Regions from separate parts of the Streptomyces sp. NPDC002784 genome, predicted to be linked through region 2. Evidence: predicted binding sites of a transcription regulator. Region 2 holds the regulator's gene; each other region holds the start of a gene.
The links. The regulator HrcA, encoded in region 2, represses chaperone genes, less so after heat shock. The targets are predictions, from matches to a motif close to TTNGCACTCNGNNNNNCNGAGTGCNAA.

Region 1: a site for HrcA is predicted at 3,113-3,139, ahead of groES (co-chaperone GroES). Genes of this name have one in related genera too.
Region 3: a site for HrcA is predicted at 4,176-4,202, ahead of groL (chaperonin GroEL). Genes of this name have one in related genera too.

What each region holds. Positions count from the first base shown of each region.
Region 1 covers NZ_JBSFVD010000001.1:680,714-687,277, reverse strand. The annotation lists gene ACWD1Z_RS03075 (RNA polymerase sigma factor) at 1-235, shown strand, start outside; gene ACWD1Z_RS03070 (THUMP-like domain-containing protein) at 223-1,383, opposite strand; gene ACWD1Z_RS03065 (polysaccharide deacetylase family protein) at 1,474-2,397, shown strand; gene ACWD1Z_RS03060 (polysaccharide deacetylase family protein) at 2,394-3,089, shown strand; gene groES (co-chaperone GroES) at 3,286-3,594, shown strand; gene groL (chaperonin GroEL) at 3,713-5,341, shown strand; gene ACWD1Z_RS03045 (ester cyclase) at 5,396-6,103, opposite strand; gene ACWD1Z_RS03040 (SDR family NAD(P)-dependent oxidoreductase) at 6,174-6,564, opposite strand, start outside.
Region 2 covers NZ_JBSFVD010000021.1:67,079-73,642, forward strand. The annotation lists gene ACWD1Z_RS29080 (hypothetical protein) at 1-271, shown strand, start outside; gene ACWD1Z_RS29085 (16S rRNA (uracil(1498)-N(3))-methyltransferase) at 302-1,042, opposite strand; gene ACWD1Z_RS29090 (nitronate monooxygenase) at 1,039-2,124, opposite strand; gene dnaJ (molecular chaperone DnaJ) at 2,248-3,384, opposite strand; gene hrcA (heat-inducible transcriptional repressor HrcA) at 3,385-4,401, opposite strand; gene ACWD1Z_RS29105 (MBL fold metallo-hydrolase) at 4,563-5,288, shown strand; gene ACWD1Z_RS29110 (DUF3097 domain-containing protein) at 5,323-6,138, shown strand; gene hemW (radical SAM family heme chaperone HemW) at 6,174-6,564, opposite strand, start outside.
Region 3 covers NZ_JBSFVD010000004.1:128,075-134,638, forward strand. The annotation lists gene ACWD1Z_RS10540 (alpha,alpha-trehalose-phosphate synthase (UDP-forming)) at 1-489, opposite strand, end outside; gene ACWD1Z_RS10545 (glucosyl-3-phosphoglycerate synthase) at 552-1,523, opposite strand; SAM riboswitch class I at 1,674-1,812, shown strand; gene thrC (threonine synthase) at 1,831-3,117, shown strand; gene ACWD1Z_RS10555 (MoaD/ThiS family protein) at 3,114-3,389, shown strand; gene ACWD1Z_RS10560 (cold-shock protein) at 3,820-4,023, shown strand; gene groL (chaperonin GroEL) at 4,365-5,987, shown strand; gene ACWD1Z_RS10570 (NADH:flavin oxidoreductase) at 6,188-6,564, shown strand, end outside.

The DNA.
Region 1 (6,564 bases), on a different contig from region 2:
GGCCGTGGCGGTGTCGATGGCCGAGGGCCCGGCCGAGGCCCTGGAGATCGTCGACACCCTCGCCGCCGAACCCGCCCTGCGCGACTACCACTTGCTGCCGAGCGTCCGCGGCGACCTGCTGCACCGCCTCGGCCGTACGGCGGAGGCGAGCGCGGAGTTCGCCCGCGCGGCCTCCCTGGCGCGCAACGAGCGGGAGCGGGAGCTGCTGCTGCGCAGGGCGGCTCAGAGCGGGTGACCGACCAGCATGGTGGGCGCGCCCTGCACCCGGGTCAGGAACACCGTCGCCGCGTTCGGCCCCTGCGGCTTGACCTTCCGGCGCAGCTCCTCCGGCTCGACGGCGGACCCCCGCTTCTTGACGGTGAGGACGCCGACCTCGCGCTGCCGTAGCAGGGCCTTCAGCTTCTTGACGTTGAAGGGGAGACGATCGGTGATCTCGTAGGGCGTCGCGAAGGGCGTCGGGCGCAGGTCGTCGCCGGTGATGTACGCGATGGTCGCGTCGATGAGCCCGCCGCCCACCGCCTCGGCGACCTCGGCGACCAGATGGGACCGGATGACGGCGCCGTCGGGCTCGTACAGGTACCGCCCGACGGGCCGGACGGCGGGGTCGGGCAGGCCCCGGCCGAGGAGGGTGCGCGGGCCGGGGAGCAGGGTCGCGCGCACGGCGCCCGGCTCGGTGCCGAACCACAGCACCGCCTCCTTCACGTCCCCGCCGTCCGAGATCCACTCGGCCTCGGCGCCGTCCGGCACGGCCTCGTGCGGGATGCCGGGGGCGACCTTCAGGGCGGCGTGCGGGGCCTTCAGGGCCGCCTGGACGGCCCAGGACAGGGGAGGCGAGTACGCCTCGGGATCGAAGATGCGGCCCCGGCCGCCGCGCCGCGCCGGATCGACGAACACGGCGTCGTAACCGGCCGTGTCGACCTCCGTGACGTCCGCCTCGCGCACCTCCATGAGGCCGGCCAGCCCGAGCGCGTCGGCGTTGGCGCGGGCGACGGCCGCCGTCAGGGGGTCCCGGTCCACCGCCAGCACCCGGATCCCGGCCCGGGCCAGCGCGACCGCGTCGCCGCCGATCCCGCAGCACAGGTCCGCGACGGAGGTGACGCCGAGCTCCCGCAGGCGCCCGGCCCGGTACGCGGCCACACTCGCCCGCGTCGACTGCTCGACGCCGTTCGGCGTGAAGAACATCCGCCCCGCGTCCTCGGCGCCGAACTTGGCCTCCGCCCGCTGCCGCAGCCGCGCCTGGCCGAGCGCCGCCGACACCAGGTCCGCGGGGTGGTCCCGGCGCAGCCGGGTGGCGACCGCGAGTTCGTCGGCGGGGGCGGTGCCGCGCACCGCGTCGAGGAGGGCGCGGCCCTCGGGGGTGAGGAGGGGAGCGAGGTCGTTCACCGGGTCATTGTGGGCCAGTCGGTGGACGGTACGCCCGCGGCGGCGGTGTCGGCCGGGCGTCGCAGGGGGCGGCTGGGAGGATCCGATCCCATGCGAGTAGTAGTACAAAATGATAAAAAACGGTCCGTGCGAGGGGCCCGGATCCGCGGCGGAATCGCCGTGCTCGCCGTCGCCGCCATCGCCTCCGGCTGCGCCCAGGGCACCGCGTCCCGCCCGGCCCCCGGCCAGCAGCCCCTGCTGGCACCGCCCGCCCGCGCCCTGGACTCCTACGCCACCCAGCTGCGCGCCACCGCCGCGGCCCGGGCCGCCGCCGCGAAACGCTGGGGCCTGGCCAAGGTCCCGCTGACAGCCCCCGCCCCGCCCGCGAAGAAGCCGAGGATCACCACCCGCAAGGGCTTCGAGGTCGACGGGCACACCCAACGCAACCTCCCGCCGGTCTTCACCACCGTCCCCACCGAGCGGAAGATCGTCTTCCTCACCATCGACGACGGCGCCGAGAAGGACCCGGCGTTCCTGCGGATGATGACCGAGCTGCGGATCCCGTACACCGCCTTCCTCAGCGACTACCTGGTCAAGGAGGACTACGCCTACTTCAAGCGGATGCGCGACCGAGGGGTCGGCCTGCACAACCACACCCTCCATCACCCCTTCATGCCCGGCCTGTCCTACGCCCGCCAGAAGCGCGAGATCTGCGGCATGCAGGACGTGATCGAGAAGCGGTACGGCACCCGGCCCGACCTCTTCCGGCCGCCCTTCGGCAACTACAACGCCAACACCCTGCGCGCCGCCAAGGCGTGCGGCATCACGCACGTGCCCCTGTGGAACGAGGAGGTCTTCGTCGACCGCTGGGAGTACCGCGAGTGGGACCGGGACATCCACCCCGGCGACATCGTGCTCAGCCACTTCCGGGGCAAGGAGCACTGGAAGGGCACCATGCCCGACATGATCCGCCGGTTCCTCGACAGGATCACCGCCGAGGGGTACGCGGTGGCCCGTCTCGAGGACTACCTGTGAGGCCCCGGGGCCCGCTGGCCGGGGCGGTGGCGGCCGTCCTCCTGACGGGCTGCGCCCAGGCCGCGGGCCCCTCGGACCGGCCGCCCCAGGGGCCGCCCGGGGCCGTTCTGCCGCCGGTCGTGCAGCATGTCGCCACCGACGACCGGGTCGTCTTCCTCACCTACGACGACGGCGCCGAGCAGGACCCCCGGTTCGTCGACCTGGTCCGCGCGCGGCGGCTGCCGGTCGCCATGTTCCTCACGGACAGCGTGGTCGGCCCGGGCTACGGCCACTTCGCGCGGCTGCAGTCGGTGGGCGCGTCGATCCAGAACCACACCCTCGACCACCGGGCCCTGCGCGGCCTGCCGTACGCCGGGCAGCGCGCCGAGATCTGCGGCCAGCAGGACAAGCTGCGCGCCCGCTTCGGCATCCGCCCCCGCCTCTTCCGCCCCCCGCACGGCACGTACGACACGACCACGCTCCGCGCGGCGGCCGGCTGCGGGATCTCGGCGGTGGTGCTGTGGCGGGCGGCGATGGGCGGCGACGGCCGGCTGGCCTACACCGAGGGCCCCCACCGCCTGCGCCCCGGCGACATCGTCTCGCTGCCCTCGGACGACCCGACGGGGGTGCCGCTGGTGGAGCGGACACGGCGGCTGCTGGGGGAGATCCGGGAGCGGGGACTGAGGGTCGGCAGGCTCGAGAACTACCTGTGACGCGCCGCGCCGAGCCGTCGGCATTAGCAGTCCGCTTGACCGAGTGCTAATCACGGTCATAGTCTCAGGTCTGGCACTCCCCACTGGAGAGTGCCAACTACGCGACGGGCAGGTCCGGCACCCGCGACGACGGATCCACCTGGTCGCCACCTCAGACAGTTAACCCCGTGAGATCTCCGAAGGGGGAGGTCGGATCGTGACGACCACCAGCTCCAAGGTTGCCATCAAGCCGCTCGAGGACCGCATTGTGGTCCAGCCGCTCGACGCTGAGCAGACCACCGCCTCTGGCCTGGTCATCCCGGACACCGCCAAGGAGAAGCCCCAGGAGGGCGTCGTCCTTGCCGTGGGCCCGGGCCGCTTCGAGAACGGCGACCGTCTGCCGCTCGACGTCAAGACCGGCGACATCGTGCTGTACAGCAAGTACGGCGGCACCGAGGTGAAGTACAACGGCGAGGAGTACCTCGTCCTCTCGGCTCGCGACGTGCTCGCGATCATCGAGAAGTAACCACAACCTCACAGTTTTTCCAGCTGCGCCCCTGGCCCCCGCGACCACATAAGAAGCCGGGCGCCCGGGGCGCAGTTTCTTTTTGAGAACCCACCGATCCGAGAGGGCTCCCGCTGTCATGGCGAAGATCCTGAAGTTCGACGAGGACGCCCGTCGCGCCCTCGAGCGCGGCGTCAACAAGCTGGCCGACACGGTCAAGGTGACGATCGGCCCCAAGGGCCGCAACGTCGTCATCGACAAGAAGTTCGGCGCCCCCACCATCACCAACGACGGCGTCACCATCGCCCGCGAGGTCGAGCTCGACGACCCGTACGAGAACCTCGGCGCCCAGCTGGTGAAGGAGGTGGCGACCAAGACCAACGACATCGCGGGTGACGGTACGACCACCGCCACCGTGCTGGCCCAGGCGCTCGTCCGCGAGGGCCTGAAGAACGTCGCCGCGGGTGCCTCCCCGGCGCTGCTGAAGAAGGGCATCGACGCGGCCGTCGCCGCCGTGTCCGAGGAGCTCCTCGCCACCGCGCGCCCGATCGACGAGAAGTCCGACATCGCCGCCGTCGCCGGTCTGTCCGCCCAGGACAGCCAGGTCGGCGAGCTGATCGCCGAGGCGATGGACAAGGTCGGCAAGGACGGTGTCATCACCGTCGAGGAGTCCAACACCTTCGGTCTGGAGCTGGACTTCACCGAGGGCATGGCCTTCGACAAGGGCTACCTGTCGCCGTACTTCGTGACGGACCAGGAGCGCATGGAGGCCGTCCTGGAGGACCCGTACATCCTCATCAACCAGGGCAAGATCTCCTCCATCCAGGACCTGCTGCCGCTGCTGGAGAAGGTCATCCAGTCGGGTGCCTCCAAGCCGCTGCTGATCATCGCCGAGGACGTCGAGGGCGAGGCCCTGTCGACCCTGGTCGTGAACAAGATCCGCGGCACCTTCAACGCGGTCGCGGTCAAGGCCCCCGGCTTCGGTGACCGCCGCAAGGCGATGCTGCAGGACCTGGCGGTCCTCACCGGCGCCACGGTCATCTCCGAGGAGGTCGGCCTCAAGCTCGACCAGGCCGACCTGGACGTGCTGGGCTCCGCCCGCCGTGTCACGGTCACCAAGGACGACACGACCGTCGTCGACGGCGCCGGCAACGCCGAGGACGTCGCGGGCCGCGTCGCCCAGATCAAGGCCGAGATCGAGAACACCGACTCCGACTGGGACCGCGAGAAGCTCCAGGAGCGCCTCGCGAAGCTGGCCGGCGGCGTGTGCGTGATCAAGGTCGGCGCCGCCACCGAGGTGGAGCTGAAGGAGAAGAAGCACCGTCTGGAGGACGCCATCTCCGCGACCCGCGCCGCGGTCGAGGAGGGCATCGTCTCCGGTGGTGGCTCCGCTCTGGTGCACGCCGCCAAGGTGCTCGAGGGCGGCCTCGGCAAGACCGGCGACGAGGCCACCGGTGTCGCCGTGGTCCGCCGCGCGGTCGTCGAGCCGCTGCGCTGGATCGCCGAGAACGCCGGCCTGGAGGGTTACGTCATCACCGCCAAGGTCGCCGAGCTCGACAAGGGCCAGGGCTTCAACGCCGCCACCGGCGAGTACGGCGACCTGGTCAAGGCCGGCGTCATCGACCCGGTGAAGGTCACCCGCTCCGCCCTGGAGAACGCCGCCTCCATCGCCTCCCTCCTCCTCACGACCGAGACCCTGGTCGTCGAGAAGAAGGAAGAGGAGGAGCCGGCCGCCGGTCACGGCCACAGCCACGGCCACTCCCACTGACGCACGTCAGCACTGAGGCCCGGCACCCCTGGGGGTGCCGGGCCTTCGCGTTGCCTACCGCTCCAGCCCCTCCAGCGCGCCCAGCTGCTCCATCAGCCCCAGCCGGTCGTACTGCCACCAGCCCTCGGCGATCTTCCCCTCCGGGGTGCAGCGGTGGATGGTGCACCCGGTCATGGACACCTGCCGTCCGGTGGCCCCGATGCCCATGAAGTCGCCCGTGTGCCGGCCGTCGAAGGCCCAGCGGGTGCACACCAGGTCGCCCTGGGCCAGCTGGTCCTCGATCGTGAACGTGAAGTCGAAGCCGTCGCGCCACATCCGCACCTCGCGCCGCATCGCGTCGATGCCGATGGTGTCCTGCGGGTTGGCGGGATCGTGGTCGTGATAGTCCTCGATGAGCACGTCGTTCAGCGTCGGGGCATCGTCCTTCCCGGCTACCTCCTCGAAGAACCGCCGCACGGTCGCCTCGGCCAGCTGGTCGTCCCGCACGACGTCCAGATCGGTGAACGTCGGCGTCTCGTCGCAGAGGGCGACCATGTCCTGGAAGATCCGGCCGGTCTCCGGGAGATCCGAGTTCCGCATCGCCTCCTCGTACGACGGGAACTCCACGATCTCGATGAAGTGCGACGCGTCGGACCGGTCCTTGCCGATCACGCTGTGCGTCGCGGTCCGCTTCCCCTTGGTCTGCTCGACCCACGTGTCCATCAGCCGGTCCATCTCGTCGAACCGGCTTGTCCTGCAGTCGATGAGCTGTACGAACGTCATGGCGTCGCCTCCGTCCCCCGAGGGTCCGGTCGAACAGCTCCATTGTCTCCGCTCGGCCGGACTCGCGCCCCTACTGCGGCCCGTACTTGCGTCCCGTCCGGGAGCTGAGCCCGCCGAGCATCCCGCGCGGCACCACCTTCGTGACGCCCATCAGCACCTTGTACCGGGGGTCGGGGATCGACACCGTCCTGCCCCGCGCCAGATCGTCCAGGGCGGACGCGACCAGCTTGTCGGCGTCCAGCCACATCCAGCCGGGGATGTTGTCCGTGCCCATCCCGGCCCGCTCATGGAACTCGGTGCGCACGAAGCCGGGGCACAGCGCCATCAGCCGGACGCCGCTGCCGGCCAGGTCGCGCGCCGCGCCCTGGGTGAACTGCACGACCCACGCCTTGGAGGCGCCGTAGGTCCCGCGCGGCACGAAGGCGGCGACCGAGGCGACGTTCACGACCCCGCCCCGGCCC
Region 2 (6,564 bases):
CCGGGCCGCGGAGAACGTCGCCCACGACGGCAAGCGCCCGCCCGACTACTTCGGCGTCTACGCCCACTTCGTCTGCGTCCGCCCGGTGGACCCGGCCAAGCCCCTGGCCGTGGACAACGGCCCGGCTCCCACCGACCACCCCGTCCTGTCCTTCGGCACCGCGACCGACTGGATCTGGCTCTGGGACCCGTCCCGCCACGAGGGCCCCCGCCAGGAGTCCTTCGCGGTCCGCAGGGAGGACGTCCAACTCCTGCCGGCGACGTACTGCTAGGGCCGGTCGGCAGCGGGCTCCCCGGGGTGGTCAGCCCCAGCGGCCGGTGCGGGTGAGGAGCAGGGCCGCCGCCGCCGTTCCGGCGGTCGAGGTGCGCAGGACGGTCGGGCCGAGCACGTACGGCCGCGCCCCGGCCTCCTCGAACAGCGCCAACTCCTCCGGCGACACGCCCCCTTCGGGCCCGACGACCAGCACGATCTCGCCCTGCGCGGGCAGTTCGGCGGCGGCCAGCGGCTCGGTGCCGCTCTCATGGAGTACGGCGGCGAAGTCGGCCTTCGCCAGAAGTGCCGCGACCTGCTTGCTCGTTGCCGCGTCCGCGACCTCGGGGAAGCGGACCCGCCGGGACTGCTTGCCGGCCTCCCGCGCGGTGGCCCGCCACTTGCCCAGCGCCTTCAGTCCCCGCTCGCCCTTCCACTGCGTGATGCAGCGGGACGCCGACCACGGCACGATCCCGTCGACCCCGACCTCGGTCATCGTCTCGACGGCCAGCTCACCCCGGTCGCCCTTGGGCAGGGCCTGTACGACGGTGATGCGGGGCCGCGGCCCGGGTTCCTCGGCGACCGAGTCCACCCGGACGGTCAGCCGGTCCTTGCCCTCGGTCTCCAGCACCGCGCACTCCGCCCAGTGCCCGGCGCCGTCGGTGAGGACGACGTCCTCGCCGGGGCGCAGCCGCTTCACGGAGACCGCGTGGCGGCCCTCGGGCCCCTCCAGGACGTACCGTCCGCCGGGGGCCGCGTCGAGGCGCTCGACCACGAACACCGGAGCCGTCATCGTCCCGCACCGCCTTCCTGGGCGGCCGACAACGCTGTCCTGGCGGCGGCGAGTTCGGCCGCGAGGACCTCGACCAGCTGGCCGGCGGGCAGCTCCCGTGCCATCCGGTGGCCCTGCCCCGCCCACAGCGCCATGCCCTGCGCGTCGCCCGCCTTGGCGGCGGCCTTGCGCAGCGGCGAGGTGAGGTGGTGGATCTCGGGGTAGGCGGCGGGGGCGTAGGGGCCGTGCTCGCGCAGGAAGCGGTTGACGAGCCCGCGCGCGGGGCGGCCGGAGAACGCCCGCGTCAGCTCCGTACGGACGAACAGGGGGTTGGTCAGCGCCTGCTTGTGGACCGCGTGGGCGCCGGACTCGGGAGTCGCGAGGAACGCGGTGCCGAGCTGCGCGGCGCTCGCGCCCGCGGCGAGCACGGCGGCGATCTGGCTGCCGCGCATGATGCCGCCGGCGGCGACCACGGGGAGGGCGACGGTCTCGCGGATCTGGGCGAGGAGCGACAGCAGGCCGATGCCGGTGCCGTCGGTCTCGGGGTTGTCGCGGTGCGTGCCCTGGTGGCCGCCGGCTTCGACGCCCTGCGCGATCACCGCGTCGGCACCGGCCCGCTCGACGGCGAGGGCCTCGTCGGCGGTGGTGGCGGTGACGAGGGTGAAGGTTCCGGCCCGGCGCAGGGAGTCGAGCACGTCACTGCTCGGCACGCCGAAGTGGAAGGAGACCACCGGTACCGGGTTGTCGAGCAGGACGGCGAGCTTGGCCTCGTAGCCGTCGTCCCGCCCGCTGTCGCGGTCCCCCAGCTCGGTCTCGTACCAGCCGGCCTCTCCGGCGAGCTGATGGGCGTACACGTCGACGGCCGCCGCGTCCGCGTACTCCGGCTGCGGCATGAAGAGGTTCACGCCGAACGGGCGGCCGGTGAGCCCCCGCAACTGCTTGATCTCCTGGTACATGCCGTCGGCGGTCTTGTACCCGGCGGCGAGGAACCCCAGCCCGCCGGCCTCGGCCACGGCAGCGGCGAGGGCCGGCACGGAGACGCCGCCCGCCATGGGGGCCTGCACGATCGGAAGGGGAAAAAGATCGGTCAGTGCGGAGGACATGACGGCATGTTGTCACGTCCTCCGAACAACTCCGAATCCACCCGTCCGTACGACAGGACCCAGAGCCGGCGCCAGGCGTCAGCGCCCGCCGAAGGCATCCCGCGACAGCGCCTCCACCCCGCGTCAGCGCCCGTTGAAAGCATCCTTCAACCGCGAGAACAACCCCTGCTGCCCCGGCTGGAACTGGCCCTGGGGCCGTTCCTCGCCGCGCAGTTTGGCCAGTTCGCGGAGCAGACGCTCCTGTTCCGGGTCGAGCTTGTTCGGGGTCTGGACCTCGACGTGGACGATCAGGTCGCCCCGGCCGCCGCCGCGCAGATGCGTGACGCCCCGGCCGTGCAGCGGGATCGACTGGCCGGACTGGGTGCCCGGGCGGATGTCGACCTCCTCCAGGCCGTCGAGGGTCTCCAGCGGCACCTTGGTGCCGAGGGACGCCGCCGTCATCGGGAGCGTCACCGTGCAGTGCAGATCGTCGCCGCGCCGCTGGAACTGCGCGTGCGGCAGCTCGTGGATCTCGACGTAGAGGTCACCGGCCGGACCGCCGCCCGGGCCCACCTCGCCCTCACCGGCGAGCTGGATCCGCGTGCCGTTGTCGACACCGGCCGGGATCTTGACCGTGAGCGTACGGCGGGACCGCACCCGGCCGTCACCGGCGCACTCCGGGCACGGCGTCGGCACCACGGTGCCGAAGCCCTGGCACTGCGGACACGGCCGCGAGGTCATGACCTGGCCCAGGAAGGACCGCGTCACCTGCGACACCTCACCGCGCCCGCGGCACATGTCGCACGTCTGCGCGGAGGTCCCCGGCGCGGCGCCCTCGCCGCTGCAGGTGTTGCAGACGACCGCCGTGTCGACCTGGATGTCCTTCGTGGTGCCGAAGGCGGCCTCGTCGAGCTCGATCTCCAGCCGGATCATGGCGTCCTGGCCCCGGCGGGTGCGCGAGCGCGGCCCGCGCTGCGACGCCGTACCGAAGAACGCGTCCATGATGTCCGAGAAGTTCCCGAAGCCGCCCGCGCCGAAGCCGCCGGCGCCCGCGCCGCCCGCCTGGGACAGCGGGTCGCCGCCGAGGTCGTAGACCTGCTTCTTCTGCGGGTCCGAGAGCACCTCGTAAGCGGCGTTGATCTCCTTGAACCGCTCCTGGGTCTTCGGATCGGGGTTGACGTCCGGGTGCAGCTCGCGCGCGAGCCGCCGGAAGGCCTTCTTGATCTCTTCCTGCGACGCGTCGCGACGCACGCCGAGAACGGCGTAGTAGTCCGTGGCCACTTACGACTCCGCCAGGATCTGTCCGACGTACCGTGCCACTGCGCGTACCGCTCCCATCGTTCCCGGGTAATCCATGCGGGTCGGTCCGACCACGCCGAGCTTGGCGACTGCCTCGCCGCCCGAACCGTAGCCGACCGAGACCACGGACGTGGAGTTGAGTCCCTCGTAGGCGTTCTCGTGACCGATGCGTACGGTCATGCCCGAATCCCCGGCCTCGCCAAGGAGCTTGAGGAGCACGACCTGCTCCTCCAGTGCCTCCAGGACGGGCCGGATGGTGAGGGGGAAGTCATGTCCGAAGCGGGTGAGATTGGCGGTGCCGCCGATCATCAGCCGCTCCTCGTTCTCCTCGACCAGCGTCTCCAGCAGCGCGGAGAGGACGGCCGAGACCGTGCCGCGATCCTCCATGTCGAAGCCCTCGGGGAGGTCCTCGACGAGGGTCGGCACATCGGTGAAGCGCCGGCCCGCGATCCGGCTGTTCAGCCGGGCCCGCAGATCGGCCAGGGACGCCTCGCCGAACGGCGCGGGGCAGTCGACCATCCGCTGCTCGACCCGCCCGGTGTCCGTGATCAGCACCAGCATCACGCGCGCGGGGGCGAGCGAGAGCAGCTCGACATGGCGCACGGTGGACCGGGTGAGCGACGGATACTGCACGACGGCGACCTGCCGGGTGAGCTGCGCGAGCAGCCGTACCGTCCTGGCCACCACGTCGTCGAGGTCGACGGCGCCCTCCAGGAAGTTCTGGATGGCCCGCCGCTCGGGCGCGGTCATCGGCTTGACGCCGGCCAGCTTGTCGACGAAGAGCCGGTAGCCCTTGTCGGTCGGGATGCGCCCGGCGCTTGTGTGCGGCTGGGCGATGTAGCCCTCGTCCTCCAGCGCCGCCATGTCGTTGCGGACGGTCGCCGGGGAGACGCCGAGGTTGTGCCGCTCGGTCAGGGCCTTCGACCCCACCGGCTCCTCGGTGCCCACGTAGTCCTGGACGATGGCGCGCAGCACCTGCAGCCTGCGTTCACTCAGCATCCGCGCACACCTCCAGAAGTCGCACCCCCAGTCCCCCGGGGCCCTTCGCCTGGCACTCGGTCCGCCCGAGTGCCAGCGTTCCCGGCCCAGTGTACGGCGGTGGGGCACTCCCCGGGCAAGGTCGGTCCTGCTGTGATGGGTCGTACAGCTAGCGTCGCGGTATGACGGTGACTTGGGAAGAGCTGGGATGGGAGCGGGTCGCGGCCGGGGTGGGCCGGTGCCGGCTGCCCGGCTGGGACTGTACGGCGGGCCTGGTCGTCGGAGAGGGTAAGGCGCTGGTGGTCGACGCCGGGTCGAGCCTGGCCGAGGGGGCCCGGCTGCGGATGCGGGCGGAGGCGCTCGCCGGTCACCGTGTGACGCATCTCGCGCTGACGCATCCCCACTTCGACCATGTCCTCGGGGCCGCGGCGTTCGCGGAGGCGGAGGTCTACGGCGCGGTGGGCATCGACTCGGTGTACGGGCCGCACGGCCGGGCGGCGCTGCGCGCGGACGCGGTGCGCCACGGGCTGGACGCGCGCGCGGCCGACGAGGCGGTGGACGTCCTCACGCCGCCCCGGCATCACGTCTCCGGCGAGTGGACCCTGGACCTCGGCCCCGGCCGCCAGGTCCTGCTGGCGAACGTGGGCCCCGGCCACACGGCCCACGACCTGGTGGTCCTGGTCCCCGGCTCCCCGGAGGTCGTCTTCTGCGGCGACCTGGTGGAGGAGTCGGGCGACCCCCAGGCCGGCCCGGACGCCGTACCGTCGCGGTGGCCGGCGGCGCTGGACCGGCTGCTGGCGCTGGGCGGCGAGGACGCGCTGTACGTGCCCGGTCACGGGGCGGTGGTGGACGCGGCGTTCGTGCGGGCGCAGCGGGACGCGCTGGCGGCCCGTTTCGGCGTGTCGTAGGACCTGGTCCGGCGCTTCTCCTATCGTCATCCGAATGCGCCAGTACTCTCCGGACCTGACCCCGCCGTGGAAGAAGCCCAAGCCGGTCCCCGAGGTCGAGGCGGAGCCCGGCCTGGTGGTCGAGGAGCCCGGCACCGGCTTCTGCGGAGCGGTGATCCGCTGCGAGGCGGGCACGGTGACCCTGGAGGACCGCTTCGGCAAGCACCGGGTGTTCCCGCTGGAGCCGCGCGGGTTCCTGCTGGAGGGCAGGGCGGTGACGCTGGTACGCCCGTCCTCGGGATCTCCGGCACGCCCCGCCCGTACCGCCTCCGGCTCGGTCGCCGTGCCCGGGGCACGCGCGCGGGTCGCCCGCGCCGGGCGGATCTACGTCGAGGGCCGCCACGACGCGGAACTGGTGGAGAAGGTCTGGGGCGACGACCTGCGCGTCGAGGGCGTGGTGGTGGAGTACCTGGGGGGCGTCGACGACCTGCCGGGCATCGTGGCGGAGTTCGCGCCGGGGCCGGACGCGCGGCTGGGGGTGCTGGTGGACCACCTCGTGCCCGGCACCAAGGAGTGGCGCATCGCACAGCAGGTGACCAGCGATCACGCGCTGGTCGTGGGCCACCCCTACATCGACATCTGGGAGGCGGTGAAGCCGTCGTCCCTGGGCATCCCGGGCTGGCCGCGGGTGCCGCACGGGCAGGACTGGAAGACGGGCGTGTGCCGGGCGCTCGGGTGGCCGTCGGAGAACACGGGCGCGGTGTGGCAGGCGATTCTGGCGCGGGTGAACTCGTACAAGGACCTGGAGCCGGAGCTGCTGGGGAGAGTCGAGGAACTGATCGACTTCGTCACGGACAGCGGCGGGGCCTGACGCCCCGAGGGCGCCGGGACCCGCCTTGGGAGCGATCAGTCCACCAGGTCCCGGACCACCGCGTCCGCCAGCAGCCGCCCCCGGAGCGTCAGTACCGCGCGGCCCTCCTCGTAGGGGCCCTCCTGGAGCAGCCCCTCCGCCCGTGCCCGCCGGGCGGCCGCCAGGCCCGCCTCGTGCAGCAGGGACAGCGCGACGCCCTCACGCAGGCGCAGCTCCAGCAGGATCCGCTCGACGCGGCGGTCCTCCGCCGGGAGCAGCTCCCGGCCGGCGCCCGGGGACCGGCCCGCCGCCAGGGCCGCCGCGTAGGCCCCCGGATGCTTCACGTTCCACCAGCGCACCCCGCCCACGTGCGAGTGCGCCCCGGGACCGGCCCCCCACCAGTCGGCGCCGCGCCAGTACAGCTCGTTGTGCCGGCACCGGCCCGCC
Region 3 (6,564 bases), on a different contig from region 2:
GCGGAGCTTGCGCAGCAGCCCCGGCACCAGCGTGAGGTGGTAGTCCTGCACCAGGACCGCCGCCCCCTCGGCCGCCTCGTCGGCCAGCGCCTCGGCGAAGGCCCGGTTGAAGCGGACGTAGTTCTCCCACTGCCGCCAGAACGCGGAGTCGAAGGTGGGCTCCAGCGGGGTCTGGTAGAGCATGTGGTGGACGAACCAGAGCACGGAGTTGGCGACGCCGTTGTACGCGTCCGCGTGCACCTCGGCCGGTACGGCGAGCATCCGCACGCCGTCCTCGCCCACCCCGCGCCGCACCGCCTCGCGGTCGCCGTCGGACAGCGCCGAGCACACCCACAGGGCACCGGCGTCCGGGCCGATGGCCGACAGGCCCGACACCAGTCCGCCGCCCCCGCGCTTGGTGCGCAGCGAGCCGTCTTCCTGCACTTCATAGGAGACCGGGCCGCGATTCGACGCGACCAGCACCTGAGCGGCGCCGTACATGGAAGCCATGTGCTCCAACCTAGCCCGTGCCGTAAACGCTCAAACGTGCGAGGCGCCGCGTGCGGCGTGGGTTACGCCACCTTGCGGGACGCGTACTCCGCGATCTCCGCCATCGGCGGCCGTTCCTCGGTGTCCACCGAGTACGTCCGCGGCTCGAAACCGTCCTCGCCGCGCTCGAACTGGGTGAGCGCGGGGCGGATGAGGTGTCCGCGGGCCAGCCGGAGCTGGGCCGTGCGGTAGATCGCGGCGGACATCCGGCCGAGCGCCTGGCCGTCCTGGTGCCGGTGCTTGCGCACCCCGACGTCGACCTGGGCCAGCGCGTCGAGGCCGGCCAGGTGCAGCGCGTCGACCAGCATGCCGAGCTCCACGCCGTAGCCGACGGGGAAGGGGAGCTGTTCCAGCAGGGAGCGGCGGGCCGCGTACTCCCCGCCGAGCGGCTGCACGAAGCCGGCGAGCTGCGGCCAGTGCATGTTCAGCAGCGGGCGGGCCATCAGCTCGGTGACCCGGCCGCCCTGGCCCGCCGCCGTCGTGCCGGGGGCGCGCCCGTCGGACACCATGAGCGGGCGGTCGTACATCGCCTTGACGAGGTCCACGCCGGGGTCGGTGAGCAGCGGGCCGACGATGCCGGAGACGAAGTCCGAGGAGAACTCCTTCAGGTCCGCGTCGATGAAGCAGACGATGTCGCCGCGGGTGACCAGCAGCGAGCGCCAGAGCACCTCGCCCTTGCCGGGCACGGCGGGCAGCCGCGGCAGGATCGCGTCCCGGTGCACGACCGTCGCCCCGGCCGCCGCGGCGACCTCGGCGGTGCGGTCGGTGGACCCGGAGTCCACGACGACTATCTCGTCGACCAGCGGGACCTGGTGCATCAGGTCGTGCCGGATGACGGCGACGATGTCGCCGACCGTCTCCTCCTCGTCGAGCGCGGGCAGCACGACGGAGACGGACTGGCCCGAGCTGCGCTTCGCGGCCATGATCTGGTGGAGCGGGCGATCGGTCACCGACCAGGAGCGGGTGCTCAGCCAGCGCTCGACTTCTTCCAGCACGTAGGCGGCTCCTTCGCTTGTGATCCGCTGTTTGTGATCCATCTCGCCGTTCGGACGACTATCTCAACTGTCCCGGTCGTCGGTTACAGTCTTGAACAACGCGGGTGACCATCGCATGTCCTGGCCGACCCGGCGTTCACAACTTCATACCGCTCATCCAGAGGGGCAGAGGGATACGGCCCGATGAAGCCCCGGCAACCCTCCAGCCGGTCTCGTTCACGCGAGGCTCCCGGCTAGGGAAGGTGCCAAATCCGTCTCACGGCGAGATGCGTCGTGAGGAAGATGAGGAGAAAGGGCCTCGCCTCACATGGCTGTGCAGACTGTCGCAAGCACCGGGAACACCACTGTCGATCTCGGTCCCGCCGCCGCCCTGAGCTGCCGGGAGTGCGGACACCGCGTCCCGCTCGGCCCGGTCTTCGCGTGCGAGGAGTGTTTCGGCCCGCTGGAGATCGCCTACGACTTCTCGGCGTACGACACCGAGGAACTCCGCAAGCGCATCGAAGCGGGACCCGCGAACATCTGGCGTTACGCGCCCCTGCTGCCCGTCCCCTCGGACGTGGCCGGCAAGCCCAACCTCAACCCCGGCTGGACCCCGCTCGTCAAGGCCGACAACCTGGCCCGCGAACTCGGCGTGACCGGCGGTCTGTATGTGAAGGACGACTCCGGCAACCCGACGCACTCCTTCAAGGACCGGGTCGTCGCCCAGGCCCTGGAGGCCGCCCGTGCCTTCGGCTTCACCACGCTCTCCTGCTCGTCGACGGGCAACCTGGCCGGTGCCGTCGGCGCCGCCGCGGCCCGCGCCGGCTTCCGTTCCTGCGTGTTCATCCCGCACGACCTGGAGCAGGGCAAGGTCGTGATGGCCGCGGTGTACGGCGGCGAGCTGGTCGGCATCGAGGGCAACTACGACGACGTGAACCGTTTCTGCTCCGAGCTGATCGGCGACCCGGCCGGCGAGGGCTGGGGCTTCGTCAACGTCAACCTGCGGCCGTACTACGCGGAGGGCTCCAAGACCCTGGCGTACGAGATCTGCGAGCAGCTCGGCTGGCGGCTCCCGGACCAGATCGTCGTGCCGATCGCGTCCGGCTCGCAGCTGACGAAGATCGACAAGGGTCTGCAGGAGCTGATCAAGCTCGGGCTCGTCGAGGACAGGCCGTACAAGATCTTCGGCGCGCAGGCCGAGGGGTGCTCGCCGGTGTCGGTGGCCTACAAGGCGGGCCACGACGTGGTCCGGCCGCAGAAGCCGAACACCATCGCCAAGTCGCTGGCCATCGGCAACCCGGCCGACGGGCCCTACGTCCTGGACATCGCCCGGCGCACCGGCGGCGCGGTGGAGGACGTGACCGACGAGCAGGTGGTCGACGCGATCAAGCTGCTGGCCCGGACCGAGGGGATCTTCGCGGAGACGGCGGGCGGCGTGACGGTGGGCGTGACGCGCAAGCTGATCGAGAACGGCCTGCTCGACCCCACCAGGACGACGGTCGTCCTCAACACCGGCGACGGCCTCAAGACCCTCGACGCGGTGGCCGGCACCGGCCTCACCGCGACGATCCGCCCGAACCTCGACTCCTTCCGAGAGGCTGGCCTCGACTCATGAGCGTCAACGTCCGCATCCCCACCATCCTGCGCACCTACACCGGTGGTGCCGCCGAGGTGACGGCCGAGGGTGGCACCCTCGCCGAGGTCATCGCCGACCTGGAGAAGAACCACACCGGAATCGCCGCCCGGGTCCTGGACGACCAGGGCAAGCTGCGCCGCTTCGTGAATGTGTACGTCAATGACGACGACGTCCGCTTCGAGCAGGGCCTGCAGACGGCGACCCCCGACGGCGCCGGAGTTTCCATCATTCCGGCGGTGGCCGGCGGCTGATCGTTACCGTCGGTAAGGCGCGTTACCCTGAGTTCATCGAATTGCCCTCTCCGTAAGACAAACGGAGGGGGCAATTCTGCTTGGTTGAGCGCGGTACAGTTGGGGAACCCGTCGCACTTCGCATGCCGGGCGCATATGAGTACTGAAGCCCTATGCGACGAGAAGTAGCCAAAGTGTGCGCGCCTTTTGCGTCATCTGCTCCTTTTATGGAGCCCGACTTGCCCTGAGTTCGGGCGAATTCTCACTACATTCCGGACTGTGCGCGTCCAGAATTCTCGTCCGATTGACCTGTTGCAGACGGCAGTTGGACAGATACATTCAGCCGCGGTCGACGCGTTCCGGCGCACGCCCCCAAACCGTGGGGGGTGAGGTCTGACCCGGATCCGCGAAGTGCGGATCTGTGCAAGGGCCAGTAATAGGGGAGTTAGGCATGGCTCAGGGCACCGTCAAGTGGTTCAACGCGGAGAAGGGGTACGGCTTCATCGCGGTCGACGGTGGTGCGGATGTTTTCGTCCACTACAGCGCGATCCAGATGGACGGGTACCGCACCCTGGAAGAGGGCCAGCGGGTCGAGTTCGAGATCTCGCAGGGCCAGAAGGGCCCGCAGGCCGACATGGTTCGCGTATCTGCCTGAACGCGCGACCAACGAACCGCAAGCTACGTCTTCCGCTGAAGGGCTCGCACCAAGGGGACCAACCCCCCGGGTGCGAGCCCTTCCGTGTGCCCGGCGGACCCGACGGCAACCGCATGAGAACCGCACACAGGGGGCCCGATCCCCGAGAGCCGCTTGCACTCGCCTACCCCGAGTGCTAATCATTGGCGTTAGCACTCTGAAGGTGAGAGTGACAACGAAGGACCGGGTCGGTGAGGCCCGCAGGCCAGGTGGGGCAAGGAACCACAGGCCGGCGAGCCGTCCGTCGCGGGCGCGGGCGCGGTCCGAAGGAATCACCCCCAGTCCTGGAGGGACCACTTCACATGGCCAAGATCATCGCGTTCGACGAGGAGGCGCGGCGCGGCCTCGAGCGCGGCATGAACCAGCTCGCGGACGCCGTGAAGGTGACGCTCGGCCCCAAGGGCCGCAACGTCGTCCTCGAGAAGAAGTGGGGCGCCCCCACGATCACCAACGACGGTGTCTCCATCGCCAAGGAGATCGAGCTCGAGGACCCGTACGAGAAGATCGGCGCCGAGCTGGTCAAGGAAGTCGCCAAGAAGACGGACGACGTCGCTGGTGACGGTACGACCACGGCGACCGTTCTCGCCCAGGCGCTGGTCCGCGAGGGCCTGCGCAACGTCGCCGCCGGTGCCAACCCGATGGCCCTGAAGCGCGGTATCGAGAAGGCCGTCGAGGCCGTCTCCGCCGCCCTGCTGGAGCAGGCGAAGGACGTCGAGACCAAGGAGCAGATCGCCTCCACGGCCTCCATCTCCGCCGCCGACACCCAGATCGGCGAGCTCATCGCCGAGGCCATGGACAAGGTCGGCAAGGAAGGCGTCATCACCGTCGAGGAGTCCCAGACCTTCGGTCTGGAGCTGGAGCTCACCGAGGGTATGCGCTTCGACAAGGGCTACATCTCGGCGTACTTCGCCACCGACATGGAGCGTATGGAGGCCGTCCTCGACGACCCGTACATCCTGATCGCCAACTCCAAGATCTCCTCGGTCAAGGACCTGCTCCCGCTGCTGGAGAAGGTCATGCAGTCGGGCAAGCCGCTGCTGATCATCGCCGAGGACGTCGAGGGCGAGGCCCTGTCGACCCTGGTCGTCAACAAGATCCGCGGCACCTTCAAGTCCGTCGCCGTCAAGGCCCCGGGCTTCGGCGACCGCCGCAAGGCGATGCTGAACGACATCGCCATCCTCACCGGCGGCGAGGTCATCTCCGAGGAGGTCGGTCTCAAGCTGGAGAACACCTCCCTCGACCTCCTGGGCAAGGCCCGCAAGGTCGTCATCACCAAGGACGAGACCACGATCGTCGACGGTTCCGGCTCCTCGGAGCAGGTCCAGGGCCGGGTCAACCAGATCCGCGCCGAGATCGAGAACAGCGACTCGGACTACGACCGGGAGAAGCTGCAGGAGCGTCTGGCGAAGCTGGCCGGCGGCGTGGCCGTCATCAAGGCCGGTGCCGCCACCGAGGTGGAGCTCAAGGAGCGCAAGCACCGCATCGAGGACGCCGTGCGCAACGCCAAGGCGGCCGTCGAGGAGGGCATCGTCGCCGGTGGTGGCGTGGCCCTGCTGCAGGCCTCCTCGGTCTTCGAGAAGCTCGACCTCTCGGGCGACGAGGCGACCGGCGCCAACGCCGTGAAGCTCGCGCTGGAGGCCCCGCTCAAGCAGATCGCCGTCAACGGTGGTCTCGAGGGCGGCGTCATCGTCGAGAAGGTGCGCAACCTGCCCGTCGGCCACGGCCTGAACGCCGCGACCGGTGAGTACGTCGACATGATCGCCGAGGGCATCATCGACCCGGCGAAGGTGACGCGTTCCGCGCTGCAGAACGCCGCCTCCATCGCGGCGCTGTTCCTCACCACCGAGGCCGTCATCGCCGACAAGCCGGAGAAGGCCGCCGCGGCCGCTCCGGGCGGCATGCCGGGCGGTGACATGGACTTCTGATCGACTCCGGTCGGTCGTCGTTCTGCCGAGGGCGGCACTCCCTGTTCGTCAGGGGGTGCCGCCCTCGGGCGTGTTCGTGGGCTGGGTCATACGGTCATTTCCCGGTCGGGGGGAATGGGGGCGGGGTCCCGGAGGTTGACACCGAGGTGTGGTAAATGCACGCGCACATACCCGTCGGTACCCCCTCAAGGAGCCCCCACGTGACCGTCGCCGCATCCGAGGCCGCCTCGCGCGCCGCCGAGATCCTCTCCCGCCCGACCTCGATCAACGGCCTGACCGTGCCCAACCGCATCGTCATGGCGCCGATGACCCGGATGTTCTCGCCGGGCGGCGTCCCGGGCGAGGACGTGGTGTCGTACTACGCCCGCCGGGCCGCCGCCGGTGTCGGCCTGATCGTCACCGAGGGGACGTACGTCGGCCATGACTCGGCCGGCCAGAGCGACCGGGTGCCGCGCTTCCACGGGGCCGAGCAGCTCGCGGGGTGGGCGAAGGTCGCCGACGCGGTGCACGCGGCGGGCGGCACGATCGTGCCGCAGCTGTGGCACATCGGCATGGTCCGCCGCCAGGGCGAGCCGCC